DNA from 4 places in the Brenneria nigrifluens DSM 30175 genome. Region 2 is predicted to be linked to each of the others. Evidence: predicted binding sites of a transcription regulator. Region 2 holds the regulator's gene; each other region holds the start of a gene.

Region 1 (3,140 bases), 2.3 Mb from region 2:
ATAGTCCGTGTTTTGATTTACCCAATTGCCGATGCGCGCTGAAGCCCAGCCGGTTTGCAGTAATACGTATAATATTACCAGCGCCAACAATGCCAGCAGCAGTAGGGTCAACAATAATTTCCCGATAAATCTCATCGTGTCAGTCCATGCCTGTCGTCAGGGATAACTGTTTTTATGCCGCAATTACCTTTAAGGCTCAACAGATAATGCAGTTACAGACAGTAAAAAGCGACCGGTGTTGCATCGTCGGTCGCTTTTATCAACGGTTAACAGAAATTATTGACGCGGATACAAATTATTTTTCGTCGTGGGGGAAAACCAGATTCAGCACAATCGCCGTAATACCGCCGGCGGCGATGCCGGAAGAGAGCAGGGTTTTCATCCAGTCCGGCGCAAATTGCAGAATCAGCGGTTGCTGCGAAACGCCCAGCCCCACGGCCAGCGAGAGCGCGATAATCATGATGGCGCGCCGGTTCAGCGGTTCACGCGACACGATGCGCACGCCGGAGGCGGCGATGGTGCCGAACATAACGATGGTGGCGCCGCCCAGCACCGGCTCCGGAATATGCTGCACAAAGCCGCTGACCGCCGGGAACAGCCCCAGAACAATCAGCATCAGCGCCACCACAAAGCCGACGTAGCGGCTGGCGACGCCGGTAAGCTGGATAACGCCGTTATTCTGCCCGAAACAGGAGTTGGGAAAGGTATTGAATACGGCGGACAGACAGGAGTTCAGGCCGTTGGCCAGCACGCCGCCTTTCAGCCGTTTCATATACAGCGGCCCGCTGACCGGCTGCTCCGATACGTCGGAGGTCGCGGTGATATCGCCGATGGTTTCCAGCGACGTCACCATAAACACCAGCATCAGCGGGATCAACAGATTCCAGTCAAAGCCCAGACCGTAATAGAGCGGCGTCGGCACCATGATGAAGGTGTCCTGTTCGGTCGGGGCGCCGCCCGGCAGCATATCCATCAGCCAGGCGCCGAGATAGCCGACCGCCATGGCGATCACCAGGGAGGCCACGCGCAGGTATGGGTTGCGCTGGCGGTTAAGCAGGATAATAACCAACAGCACGATGCCGGCCAGCAACAGGTTTTTCGGCGCGCCGAAGGTGTTGTTGTTCATCGCCGCATAGCCGCCGCCGATGGAGGTCAGGCCGACCTGAATCAGCGACAGGCCGATGATCATCACCACAATCCCCGATACCAGCGGCGTGATAATCCGGCGGGCCAGATGCAGAAAGCGCGACAGGATGATTTCGGTAAAGGAGGCGACCATCAAGGTGCCGAACAGCGCCGCCATCATGGTGGGAACGTCCGCGCCGCCGTTTTTCAGCGCCAGACCGCCCATGATCAACGGCGTGACGAAGTTAAAGCTGGTGCCCTGAATGGACAGCAGCCCCGACCCCACCGGTCCCCAGGTTTTGATTTGCAGAATAGAGGCCAGGCCGGAGGCAAACAGCGACATGCTGATGATATGTTGCGTATCTTGCGCCGGTAAACCCAGCGCCTGGCAGATCAATAGCGCGGGGGTGATCACCGCGACAAACATCGCCAGCAGATGCTGGCTGGCGGCAAACAGGGTTTGCGCCAGCGGCGGCCTGTCTTCCAGACGATAGATTAATTCACTGCGCTTGGGCGCGGCGGGTATCTCTGTTTGCGGGGTTTCCGTGGTGGCGTCGGTCATAATATGGCGTTCCTGAAACGACAAAGAGGGCATTGTAATCATCTCTTTTGCAAAAGCAAACGTTTGCTAAATGCGCCGCCGATATGAAATTGTCTGGTTGGCGGCAACGGATGATTCAAAGCGATCACGGGCCGGATTTGGCGCTCAGGACCCCATCGTCAGGCATTGGTATAGCGGGTGCGCTCCGGCAGCCAGCGTTCAATCAACGCCTTGGCATGGTCGGGATAACGTTGGTGGAGATGGCGGGCAACGCGCTGTACCTGAGGGATCAGCGCCTGATCGCGCAGGAGATCGGCGACTTTGAATTCCGCATTGCCCGTCTGGCGCGTTCCCAATAGCTCGCCCGGTCCGCGGATTTCCAAATCGCGCTGGGCGATAACAAAACCGTCGTTGCTGTCGCGCAGTACCTGAAGCCGTTTTTGCGCCGTTTTGCTGAGCGGCGTTTTATAAAGCAGTACGCAGTGAGAGGCCACCGCGCCGCGTCCCACTCGTCCGCGCAGCTGGTGAAGCTGCGCCAGCCCCAGCCGTTCGGGGTTTTCGATAATCATCAGGCTGGCGTTCGGCACGTCGACCCCCACTTCAATCACCGTTGTCGCCACCAGCAGTTGCAGATCGCCCTGTTTAAACGCCTGCATGACGGCTTGTTTTTCCTGCGCCTTCATCCGCCCATGGACTAATCCGACGCTGATGTCGGGCAGCGCCGCTTGCAGCTCCTGACAGGTCGCTTCGGCGGCCTGTGCTTCCAGCAGATCGGACTCTTCAATCAGCGTACACACCCAATAGGCCTGCCGACCTTCCTGCCGGCAGGCGTTGTCGACCCGTTGGATGACGTCATTGCGGCGCGAGTCCGGGATGGCGACGGTGGTGACCGGCGTTCTGCCCGGCGGCAGTTCGTCGATCACCGAGGTATCCAGATCGGCGTAGGCGGTCATCGCCAGCGTGCGCGGGATGGGGGTGGCGGTCATAATCAGCTGGTGCGGGTGAAATCCCTGCTCTTCGCCTTTTTCCCACAGCGCCAGACGCTGATGCACGCCGAAGCGGTGCTGTTCGTCAATAATCACCAGCGCCAGCCCGTTGAATTTTACCTGCTGCTGGAAGATGGCGTGGGTGCCGACCACCATCGCTACCCGGCCGCCGGCGATGGCGTCCTGCTGCGCCTCCCGCGCTTTTCCTTTCTGCTTGCCGGCCAGCCAGCCGACTGCGATACCCAGCGGTTCAAACCACTGGCGAAAATTATGCGCATGCTGTTCCGCCAGCAGCTCCGTCGGCGCCATCAGCGCCACCTGTTTGCCGTTGGCGATCGCCCGCAGCGCCGCCAGCGCGGCGACCAGCGTTTTTCCTGAGCCGACGTCTCCCTGCACCAGGCGCATCATGGGGAAATTTTTGGCCATATCGGCTTCAATTTCACCCGCAACCCGCTGCTGCGCCCGCGTCGGCGAGAAAGGCAGCGCCG
Region 2 (3,140 bases):
TACCTAGATCATAGTGCGCTTCGCCGACTATCCAGGCGCGTTTTTTGGATTGCAGATTCATCAGCCGTGCGGCGGCGACGCGCAAAATATCTTTCAGGTGCTGAGGTATTTTTTCATCCAGTCCGGCGCGTAGTATGCGATGAAAAAAAACGTCCAGCCGCTCACATTCCCACCAGCCATCCATATAACTTTCACCCAATCCCAATGATCCTTCACGCAATACGCGTTTAAAAAAATCAGGATTCTTGACCTTGATATCAAAAGGGCGGGAACCGTTGATTTTTACATCGGCCATGTCCAGCATTTCACGCACAATCCGGGACCATGACGTATGATGACGGCCCAGTTCCTCGACATCCTCTACACATGATGAACTCATAATTTCTCCCTACCTTGCTGCTCGCGAAACACCCGCAAGGAAAGCATAGACAATTATTACCAATCGGTATCGGTGGGATCACCCATCGTCTACTCTCCGAATATCAGAGGAAAATGAAGAGAAAAAAGCCGGTACGCAAACACGTAGAGGCACTCATCCTAAGATAAATACGCAAACTCCCTATGCGCTTAACGCTCAAAGGATAGTGAATTAAATATATACCCGTCATACTTCAAGCTGCAGATGCGTTGGCTGCATTACTCGGCCCCTCCCTGGGCCTCACCCCGTTGGGGCCGCTGCAAGCAGCGTTCAAATCTGCTCCAGGCAGATTTGTCAGTCACCCGAATCACTTACTTGAGTAAGCTCATCGGGATTAAATGAGAGACATCCTGTCTCTCACCGCAGGCCAGCCGTTAGCTGGTCAAATTCGTTCCCGACGAATTTGTCCTTCCCTTGCCGCCTTCCTGCAACTCGAATTATTTAGGGTAAAAATTATGATTGTCGTGCTAAAAACTGCTGTTCAGTTTATGACTGCTTCGGCCAAGGTACAAGTATAAATTGGCCGAAGCATTGTTGGCGTGGCGCGCGTTTCCGTTCTCAGGAGTAACGTCGTTAATCGCGGAATGGGCCGTCGGCCACGGAACGGCGTTCGATAAGGGCGGGGTGTACCTCAATGGTCTGTGCGTCTTCCCTCTTGCTGGTGATGCGGTCCAGCAACATGGCGAAAGCCGATTGCCCCAGCCGTTCTTTAGGCTGATGGATGGTGGTCAGCGCCGGGGTGAAAAAGCGGGAATGGCGGATATTGTCGTATCCGATGACCGAAATATCCTGGGGAACGCGCAGCCCCAGCTCATCGGCGGCGCAGATTGCCCCCATAGCCATAATATCTCCGCCGCAGAACACCGCCGTCGGCCGGTGTTTTTGCGCCAGAATCTGATGCATCGCCTTATAGCCGGATTCAGGCTCGAAATCTCCCTGCACGATCCATTCATCATGAATCTGAATATTGGCGTCGTTCAGCGCTTTTAAAAATCCAAGATAGCGCCCGCTGCCGGTATTCCGTTCCTGAATGCCGGGAATGGCGCCGATATCCCGATGGCCGCGCTCTATAAGGTAGCGGCCCGCCATATAGCCGCCCTCAAAGGCGTTATCAATAATGGTATCGGTAAAATCGCTGTGGGCCTGCCCCCAGTCCATGACCACCATCGGAATGTTGCGATAGTCTTTCAGCATGCTGAGCAATTCAGGCGGGTATTCGGCGCACATAACCAGCAATCCATCGACGCGTTTTTGGGCCAGCATGGAAAGATAGGCGCGCTGTTTATCGAGATTGTTATGTGAGTTACACAAAATCAGCGTGTAACCTTTGGCGTAACAGCTGTTTTCGACGGCTTCAATGATTTCAGCAAAGTAGGGAGCTTCGCTTGAGGTCGCCAGCAAACCAATGGTTTTGGTGTGATTGACCTTAAGGCTGCGGGCGACGGCACTGGGTGAATAGTGTAATTCCTTGATTGCCGTCCTGACGGCGGCCCTGGTCTCTTCGGCGACGAAACGTGTTTTGTTGATCACGTGCGATACGGTTGTGGTAGAAACGCCAGCACGTTTTGCCACATCTTTGATCGTTGCCATGTAAAAATGACTCCTGAAGCGACTTACTTACAGTCGTAAGTATATTGTTAATCGTTTGCCTGCGTTTAATGTTCTCTTTCCAGATAAAAACAGGGTTTCAGAAGGAGAATGCCGAATGTTACACCTGAAGGGGCAAGGCTGGCGTTTTTCGACCGATACACCCATACGCGGCCTGTCGTCAGACAGCGGATTTTGTCCGATTTGCCACTAAAGTGGAAGCGGTAATTTATACTATTAGCGAGACGCCGGTATGAGATTTTTTTCTCAAACTATGAAAGACTGTCAATCGCAATACGCAGTTTTACCCTGAAGTTTGGACGGTCGATACTTTCTTTTGATAATTGGTGTGCGCGAAAAAGGAGACGCCTATGGATACTGACCTGAAAATATCGTTGCTGGCTACCATCGGCGCGCTGGCGATGATCTTGATATTCAGCTTTGCCGCCGTACTGAATTAACGGCCCTGGGCCGAGTCTCTTTTTTATCTTCACGGACAGGTTTAAAGCGTAAAACCTGTCCGCATTCTCTCCGCGCAGGCGTTGGCCCCTAGCCGGTTAACGAACGGTCTGGGGAGTGACCACGCGGCGTGCGCCGACATAGTGCTCCCGCCAGTAATCTTCGCTCAGTTTACTAATACGAATATCCGCGCCGCTACGCGGCGACTGAATGAATTTTCCGTTTCCCAGATAAACCCCAACGTGATCGGCCGCGCCGCGATTGTTGATGCGGAAGAACACCAGATCGCCGCTTTCCAGCTCGTTTTTGCTAATCGGCGCCGCATCGCGCAGGTGGTACATTTCATTCGCCGTGCGCGGGATAGCGATTTTGACCACGTCTTTATAGGCGTAATAAACCAGACCGCTGCAGTCAAAGCCGGTGAACGGCGATGCCCCTCCCCAGCGATAAGGTTTACCCATCTGGCCCATCAGCTTATTCATCGCCGTTAATTTGGCATGTTGAAAGCGTTTTTTATGCGCTTCGCTTAGCGTCAATCCTTTTCCCGTTTTGTCTTGCCGCGCGGCTTTGGTTTTGGAATGGGCGGAGTAAAGCCTGTGGCGGGTTTCCGGCGGCAATTTTTTGAGGTTTTTTTTAACCAGCGCCGGCGTACTGCCCGTCGTTCTTGACGGCGCCT
Region 3 (3,140 bases), 1.1 Mb from region 2:
TTGCAGGCTTTGCCGCAGTTGAGCGGTATCCTGGGCGGGCAAATTCAGATGACCGACTTTCCGCCCCGGGCGCACCTCTTTTTCATACCAGTGCAAATGAACCAGCGGCAGCGATAGCCAGTCGGTATTGACGTCGGTGCCAATCAGATTGACCATCACCGAGGCATCGCTAACCACCGGCGCCGGCATCGGCAGATCCAGAATCGCCCGCAGGTGCAGTTCAAACTGGCTGATAGAGGCGCCGTTTTGCGTCCAGTGGCCGCTGTTGTGTACGCGCGGCGCGAGTTCATTAATCAGCAGACGATCGCCGACAATAAAACATTCCATCGCCATCACGCCAACGTAACCCAGTTCGTCCATGATGGCGGAGAGCATCCGTTCCGCCTGTTGCTGCAACTGCGGCGCCGGCCGGGGCAGGGCGACGCTGGCGCGCAGAATGCCGTCCTGATGCAGATTATGCGTCAGCGGATAAAAAACGCACTCCCCGCGCGCGTTGCGCGCGCCGACCAGCGACACCTCACCGGAAAAATTGATGCCCCGTTCAACGATGCATGCGCCATAGCAGTCCGCCGGTAACCCGTGCTGCTCGCCGGTCCGCAGGCGCCACTGCCCGCGGCCGTCGTAACCGCCGACGCGGCGTTTGACGATGGCGAGCTCGCCAAGCCGGTTAAAAACCTGCGGCCACTCTTCCTTGGCGGCAAGCAGTTGCCAGGGGGCGGTGGCCAGATTCAGCTCGTCCAGCAGCTGTTTTTGCGTCAGCCTGTCGGCCAGACGTGGGAAAATATCACGGTTGACGAAGGCGGTATGCGCCGCCAGCTCACGCGTAAGCGCCGTTTCAGGCCAGCGCTCGATTTCAGCGGTAATGACGCTGTTGTGGAAAGGCACCGATTCCGGCTCCGCATCCAGCCCAACCGGGTAAACCGCGATCCCCAGCGGCTCGCCGGCCTGGCGCAGCATTCTTCCCAACTGACCATCGCCTAATACGCAGACCGGTTTCATGCTTCCTCCCGCGGATCGGGGTGGGATAACACTTCATCGGTCTGGCTCTGCCGCCAGTCAGCCAGGCGCGTGGCGATTGCGCCGTCATGTAACGCCAGAATCTGCGCCGCCAGCAGCGCGGCATTGGCCGCTCCCGCTTTGCCGATGGCCAGGGTGCCGACCGGCACGCCGCGCGGCATCTGTACGATGGAGTAAAGGCTGTCGATACCGCTCAGCGCGGCGCTCTGCACCGGCACGCCCAATACCGGCACCAGCGTTTTAGCCGCCAGCATGCCCGGCAGGTGGGCCGCGCCGCCCGCGCCGGCGATAATCACCTCAAAACCGTTGCGTGCGGCCTGCTCGGCGAAGCTGAACAGCTTATCCGGCGTTCGATGGGCGGAGACAATTTCCACATGAAAAGGAATAGCCAGCGTAGTGAGAATTTCCGAGGCAAATTGCATGGTGGCCCAGTCACTCTTTGAACCCATGACGATGGCGATTTTAGCCGGGGCAACGTTGGATGACATGCCTGTAAAGCTCCTGTGATGTTACATGGTGGTGGTGCGGCATCCGCCAGATAGTGGGTGCGCTGGCGTTGAGGGCGTAGAGCATATCACGACTGCAAAGTGAGGAAAACGGTTGCGTACCCCCGAAAAACAGCGGCGGCGGCAAGTCGCGGGGGTAAAAAGGGATCAGAAAGGGAAAAAAATCAGTTCGATATCATGCTCCGTCACTTTAATCATCGATCCTTCGTTATGCCAGGCGCCCAGCACCGCGCGCTGCGCGCTGAAATGACCGGCGACGATCTGATGAACGGCCGGACGATGGGTGTGGCCGTGGATCATGGCGTTGACCTGATAGTGTTGCAGCCGGGCGATAACCTGTTGCGGATTGACATCCATAATCTGCTGCGATTTATGCCGGTTGGCATGCTGACTGGCCGAGCGCATTTTTTCCGCGATGCGCAGGCGCAGGCGTAAAGGCAACAGCAGGAAAAGACGCTGGATCAGCGGATTATGCACCCGGCGGCGAAATTTCTGATAGGCGCGGTCGTCGGTGCACAGCGTGTCGCCGTGCAAAATAAGTATCCGCCGGCCGTACAGATCCAGCACATTTTCCGCCGGCAGTAGCGTTAAGCCGCTGCGCCTGGCGAAGCGCCTGCCGAGCAGAAAGTCCCGGTTGCCGTGCACGAAATAACAGGGAACGCCTTGTTGATGTAATGTCCTCAAGGCGTCGGCGACCGTCGCGTGCAGCGGCTGCGGATCGTCATCGCCGATCCAGGCGTCAAACAGATCGCCCAGAATATAAAGCGCATCCGCATTTACCGCTTCATGGCGTAAAAAACGCAGAAAACCGGCGGTGATCGCCGGTTGATAAATGTTTAAATGCAGATCGGCAATAAATAGTGTCGCCATGCTGCGGCAGTTACTCGCTGACGGTAACGCCGGTGATCACCACGTCTTCCTTGGGAACGTCCTGGTGCATACCGCTGTGGCCGGTTGCCACGCCTTTGATTTTATCCACCACGTCCAAACCTTCAGCCACTTCGGCGAATACGCAGTAGCCCCAGCCGTCCGCACGCTCTGAACGGAAGTTCAGAAAGTCGTTGTCGACCACGTTGATAAAGAACTGCGCGGTGGCGGAGTGCGGATCGTTGGTGCGCGCCATCGCCAGCGTGCCGCGGGTGTTTTTCAAGCCGTTGTTGGCTTCGTTTTTAATCGCGGCCTGGGTTTCCTTCTGTTGCATGCCGGGAGCGAAACCGCCGCCCTGGATCATAAACCCATTGATAACACGGTGAAAAATGGTGTTGTCGTAAAAACCGCTGCGGCAGTAATTCAGAAAGTTTTCCACGGTAACCGGCGCTTTGTCGGCGAAAGTATTAATGACGATATCGCCGTGGTTGGTATGAAACGTGATCATAGTAATGAGCCCTACATAGCCTTGGTAATGAACAACGACGCTCACAACATGCGGTGAACAATCAAGAGCGCTCTTATAACATAACTGGCTTGCCGAGTCAGTACAGGCTGGCGCATAACCTGGGGGGAGCGCGGTCATTCAGCGCCGAATATTGCGATTGTACAAATAAACTGATTAAACATAATATATTTAGTTAGTTTATTTGAATGAGGTTTTTATTGCGCCAGATCGCTGTTTTTCAT
Region 4 (3,140 bases), 1.2 Mb from region 2:
CAACAGCCGCAGTTTCGCCCTGGCCTCTTTCTCCAGCAAATACCCTTCAAGACTCACCATATAACGACGAATGTTTTCCACATAGCTGTAGGCTTGCTGTCCGCGCGCATAGCCGTAAGTCGTCTGCGTGTAGTAACGCTTCTGGCTGAGCATCGGCAGGCGTATTTTCACATCGACCCAGCTATCCGGGTCGCCTTGCTGTTTGGCGGTCAGTTTGCGGGCGTCCAGCAAATGGGCGTACCCCATATTGTAGGCCGCCAGCGCGAACCAGATCTTTTCATCGTCGGGAATGGTATCGGGCATTTTTTGCATCATATGCGACATATATTGCGCGCCGCCGCGAATGCTCTGTTCCGGGTCGAGACGGTCGGTTACATTCAGACTTTCCGCGGTGTTGCGGGTGAGCATCATCAGCCCGCGAACGCCGGTCGGCGAGGTGGCCTGCGGATTCCAGTGCGACTCCTGATAGGCGATGGCGGCCAGCAGTTTCCAGTCGATCTCCGTCGCATATTTTTCAAACAACGGCTGGAAATCGGGCAGGGTTTCATCAATGGCGCGCAGGAAAGTGGTGGTGTCGACGTAATCAAACTCGCCCACATGGCCCAGGTATTTCTCCTCCAGCCGGGCGAGGGTGCCGTCTTCAACGATGCGGCTGAAAAAATCCAGTAACGCCGCCGTCAGGCTATCGTCATTAGAGCGCCGCATATACCAGGTGACCGGCTCTTCATCGCTGAGATCGAACGCCACGGCGAGCTGCGGATGAATACGCTGCATTAAACCGATGGTGACGGAATCCCCCAGCGTATAGTCGAGTTTGCCGTCAACCACCGCTTTCAGCAACTCCTGGGTGGTAAGCTCGGAAACCGACTCCCAGTTTAACGGCGGATATTTTTCGGTTTTCAGATCGCGCAGCGTGGCGGCGTGCGCAGATCCGGCGGTTACGGCCAGGCGGCCGGTTAATTTTTCCAGCGTTTTGGGACGGGCGTTCCCCAGGCGATACACCAGCTGTTGCGAGACCGAATAATAGGTCGGTCCGGCGCGGTAACGCTCCAGGCGCTCATGATTGTAGATTAATCCGGCGGCCAGTATATCCGCATCGTCGTCATCCAGGTCGTCAAACAGATCGTCAAGATTTTTGCGCGACGAAACCACCAGCTTGACGCCGAGATAGTCGGCGAAACGTTTTGCCAGTTCATAATCGAGACCTGCCGGGGCGCCTTTACTGAGGTAGTAAGTCAGCGGCGAGTCGATGGTGCTGATCCGCAACTCGCCGCGCGAGAGGATCTGTCTGAGCTGATCGTCCTGACTGCTGCGCCAGGGGATATTGGGCCATAAGGCCAACGCCAGCAGCAGCGTGATAACCCCGATGAAAAAATAGTTTAATTTTAAACGCTTCAAATAATTGTCTCTCTGCGGCTTGCCAGCCTCTTTGTCTGTAGCCATCGTTCCCGGCGATTTTTTACTCGTCTCATCCATGAGACTCGCCCTACGGGCCGTCGCAAGCGACGTTGAAAATCGCTCCAGGCGATTTTTTATACGAAAGTCCCAGAGTCGGGGCATTTTGCTTAACAAAGCGCCGGCGTGCAACTTTTATTGATTTGGTTAATGATTAACCTATGCCGGGATGCGATGTGCAACAATAACCGCGCAAACGGTTTCGTCCGCGGAAAGGATTCACTATAATGGCGCGCGTTTCCCCCCTTGTAGCGCCCAATGACTGCACGCCGGTCAGTGCATCGAAGACGAGAGAACTTTAGATTATGGAAATACTGCGTGGTTCACCTGCTTTGTCGGCTTTTCGTGTTAATAAACTGCTTGTCCGCTGCAAAGAGCACTTTTTGCCGATCGGTGATATCTATGCCGAATACGTGCATTTCGCCGATGTCAGCGCCCCGCTGAACAATGATGAGCAGGCCAAACTGGCGCGTTTGCTGAAATATGGTCCTTCTCTCGCCGAACACGAACCGCAGGGCCGCCTGCTGCTGGTTACTCCTCGCCCCGGCACCATCTCGCCGTGGTCCTCTAAAGCCACCGACATTGCGCATAACTGCGGGCTGAATAAGGTCTTGCGGCTGGAGCGCGGCCTGGCTTTCTATATTCATGCGCCGACGCTGAACGATGAACAGTGGCGGCAACTGGGGGCGTTGCTGCACGATCGGATGATGGAAAGCGTTTTCGATGAGATGCGGCAGGCTGAAAAACTTTTCTCTCATCACCAGCCCGCGCCGTTAAAACGCGTCGAGATCCTCATACAGGGCCGTCAGGCGCTGGAGGAAGCGAATGTCCGCCTGGGACTGGCACTGGCGGAAGATGAAATAGATTACCTGTTGGATGCGTTTACCAGGCTGGACCGCAACCCGACGGATATCGAACTGTATATGTTCGCCCAGGCGAACTCCGAGCATTGCCGGCATAAAATTTTCAACGCCGACTGGGTGATCGACGGCGTGGCACAGCCGAAATCGCTGTTCAAGATGATTAAGAACACCTTTAGCCACACGCCGCAGCACGTGTTATCCGCCTATAAGGATAACGCGGCGGTGATGGAAGGCTCCGCCGTCGGGCGTTTCTACGCCGATACCCAGGGCAATTATGATTACCATCAGGAAGAGGCGCATATCCTGATGAAAGTGGAAACCCACAACCACCCGACGGCGATTTCACCCTGGCCGGGAGCGGCAACCGGCTCCGGCGGCGAAATTCGCGATGAAGGCGCAACCGGACGCGGCTCCAAACCCAAGGCGGGCCTGGTCGGATTCTCCGTATCAAACCTGCGTATCCCCGGTTTCGAACAGCCGTGGGAAGAGGACTTCGGCAAACCCGAGCGCATCGTCAGCGCGCTGGATATCATGACAGACGGCCCGCTGGGCGGCGCGGCGTTTAACAATGAATTCGGCCGTCCCGCGCTGACCGGCTATTTCCGCACCTATGAAGAGCGGGTCGACAGCCATAACGGCACCGAACTGCGCGGTTATCACAAGCCCATCATGCTGGCCGGCGGTCTTGGCAATATCCGCGCCGACCATGTGCAAAAAGGCGAAATCAGCGTCGGCGCCAAGCTGATCGTGCTGGGCGGTCCGTCGATGAATATCGGCCTGGGGGGCGGGGCGGCGTCGTCAATGGCCTCCGGCCAGTCGGAC

Evidence for each region. Region 2 encodes PurR, which represses purine synthesis genes. Its sites were predicted from a motif close to CANGCAAACGTTTGCNTG; they were not measured.
Region 1: EH206_RS22260 (nucleobase:cation symporter-2 family protein) is a predicted target of PurR. The motif match lies at 1,740-1,757, and genes of this name have one in related genera.
Region 3: purE (5-(carboxyamino)imidazole ribonucleotide mutase) is a predicted target of PurR. The motif match lies at 1,607-1,624, and genes of this name have one in related genera.
Region 4: purL (phosphoribosylformylglycinamidine synthase) is a predicted target of PurR. The motif match lies at 1,645-1,662, and genes of this name have one in related genera.

Annotation. Positions count from the first base shown of each region.
Region 1 is NZ_CP034036.1:4,736,029-4,739,168, reverse strand. It holds gene EH206_RS22265 (AsmA family protein) at 1-135, opposite strand, end outside; gene EH206_RS22260 (nucleobase:cation symporter-2 family protein) at 296-1,687, opposite strand; gene recG (ATP-dependent DNA helicase RecG) at 1,846-3,140, opposite strand, start outside.
Region 2 is NZ_CP034036.1:2,459,454-2,462,593, reverse strand. It holds gene cfa (cyclopropane fatty acyl phospholipid synthase) at 1-379, opposite strand, end outside; gene purR (HTH-type transcriptional repressor PurR) at 992-2,008, opposite strand; gene cydH (cytochrome bd-I oxidase subunit CydH) at 2,377-2,466, shown strand; gene EH206_RS11520 (C40 family peptidase) at 2,563-3,140, opposite strand, start outside.
Region 3 is NZ_CP034036.1:1,399,083-1,402,222, forward strand. It holds gene purK (5-(carboxyamino)imidazole ribonucleotide synthase) at 1-999, opposite strand, end outside; gene purE (5-(carboxyamino)imidazole ribonucleotide mutase) at 996-1,505, opposite strand; gene lpxH (UDP-2,3-diacylglucosamine diphosphatase) at 1,671-2,393, opposite strand; gene ppiB (peptidylprolyl isomerase B) at 2,404-2,898, opposite strand.
Region 4 is NZ_CP034036.1:1,267,107-1,270,246, forward strand. It holds gene mltF (membrane-bound lytic murein transglycosylase MltF) at 1-1,443, opposite strand, end outside; gene purL (phosphoribosylformylglycinamidine synthase) at 1,761-3,140, shown strand, end outside.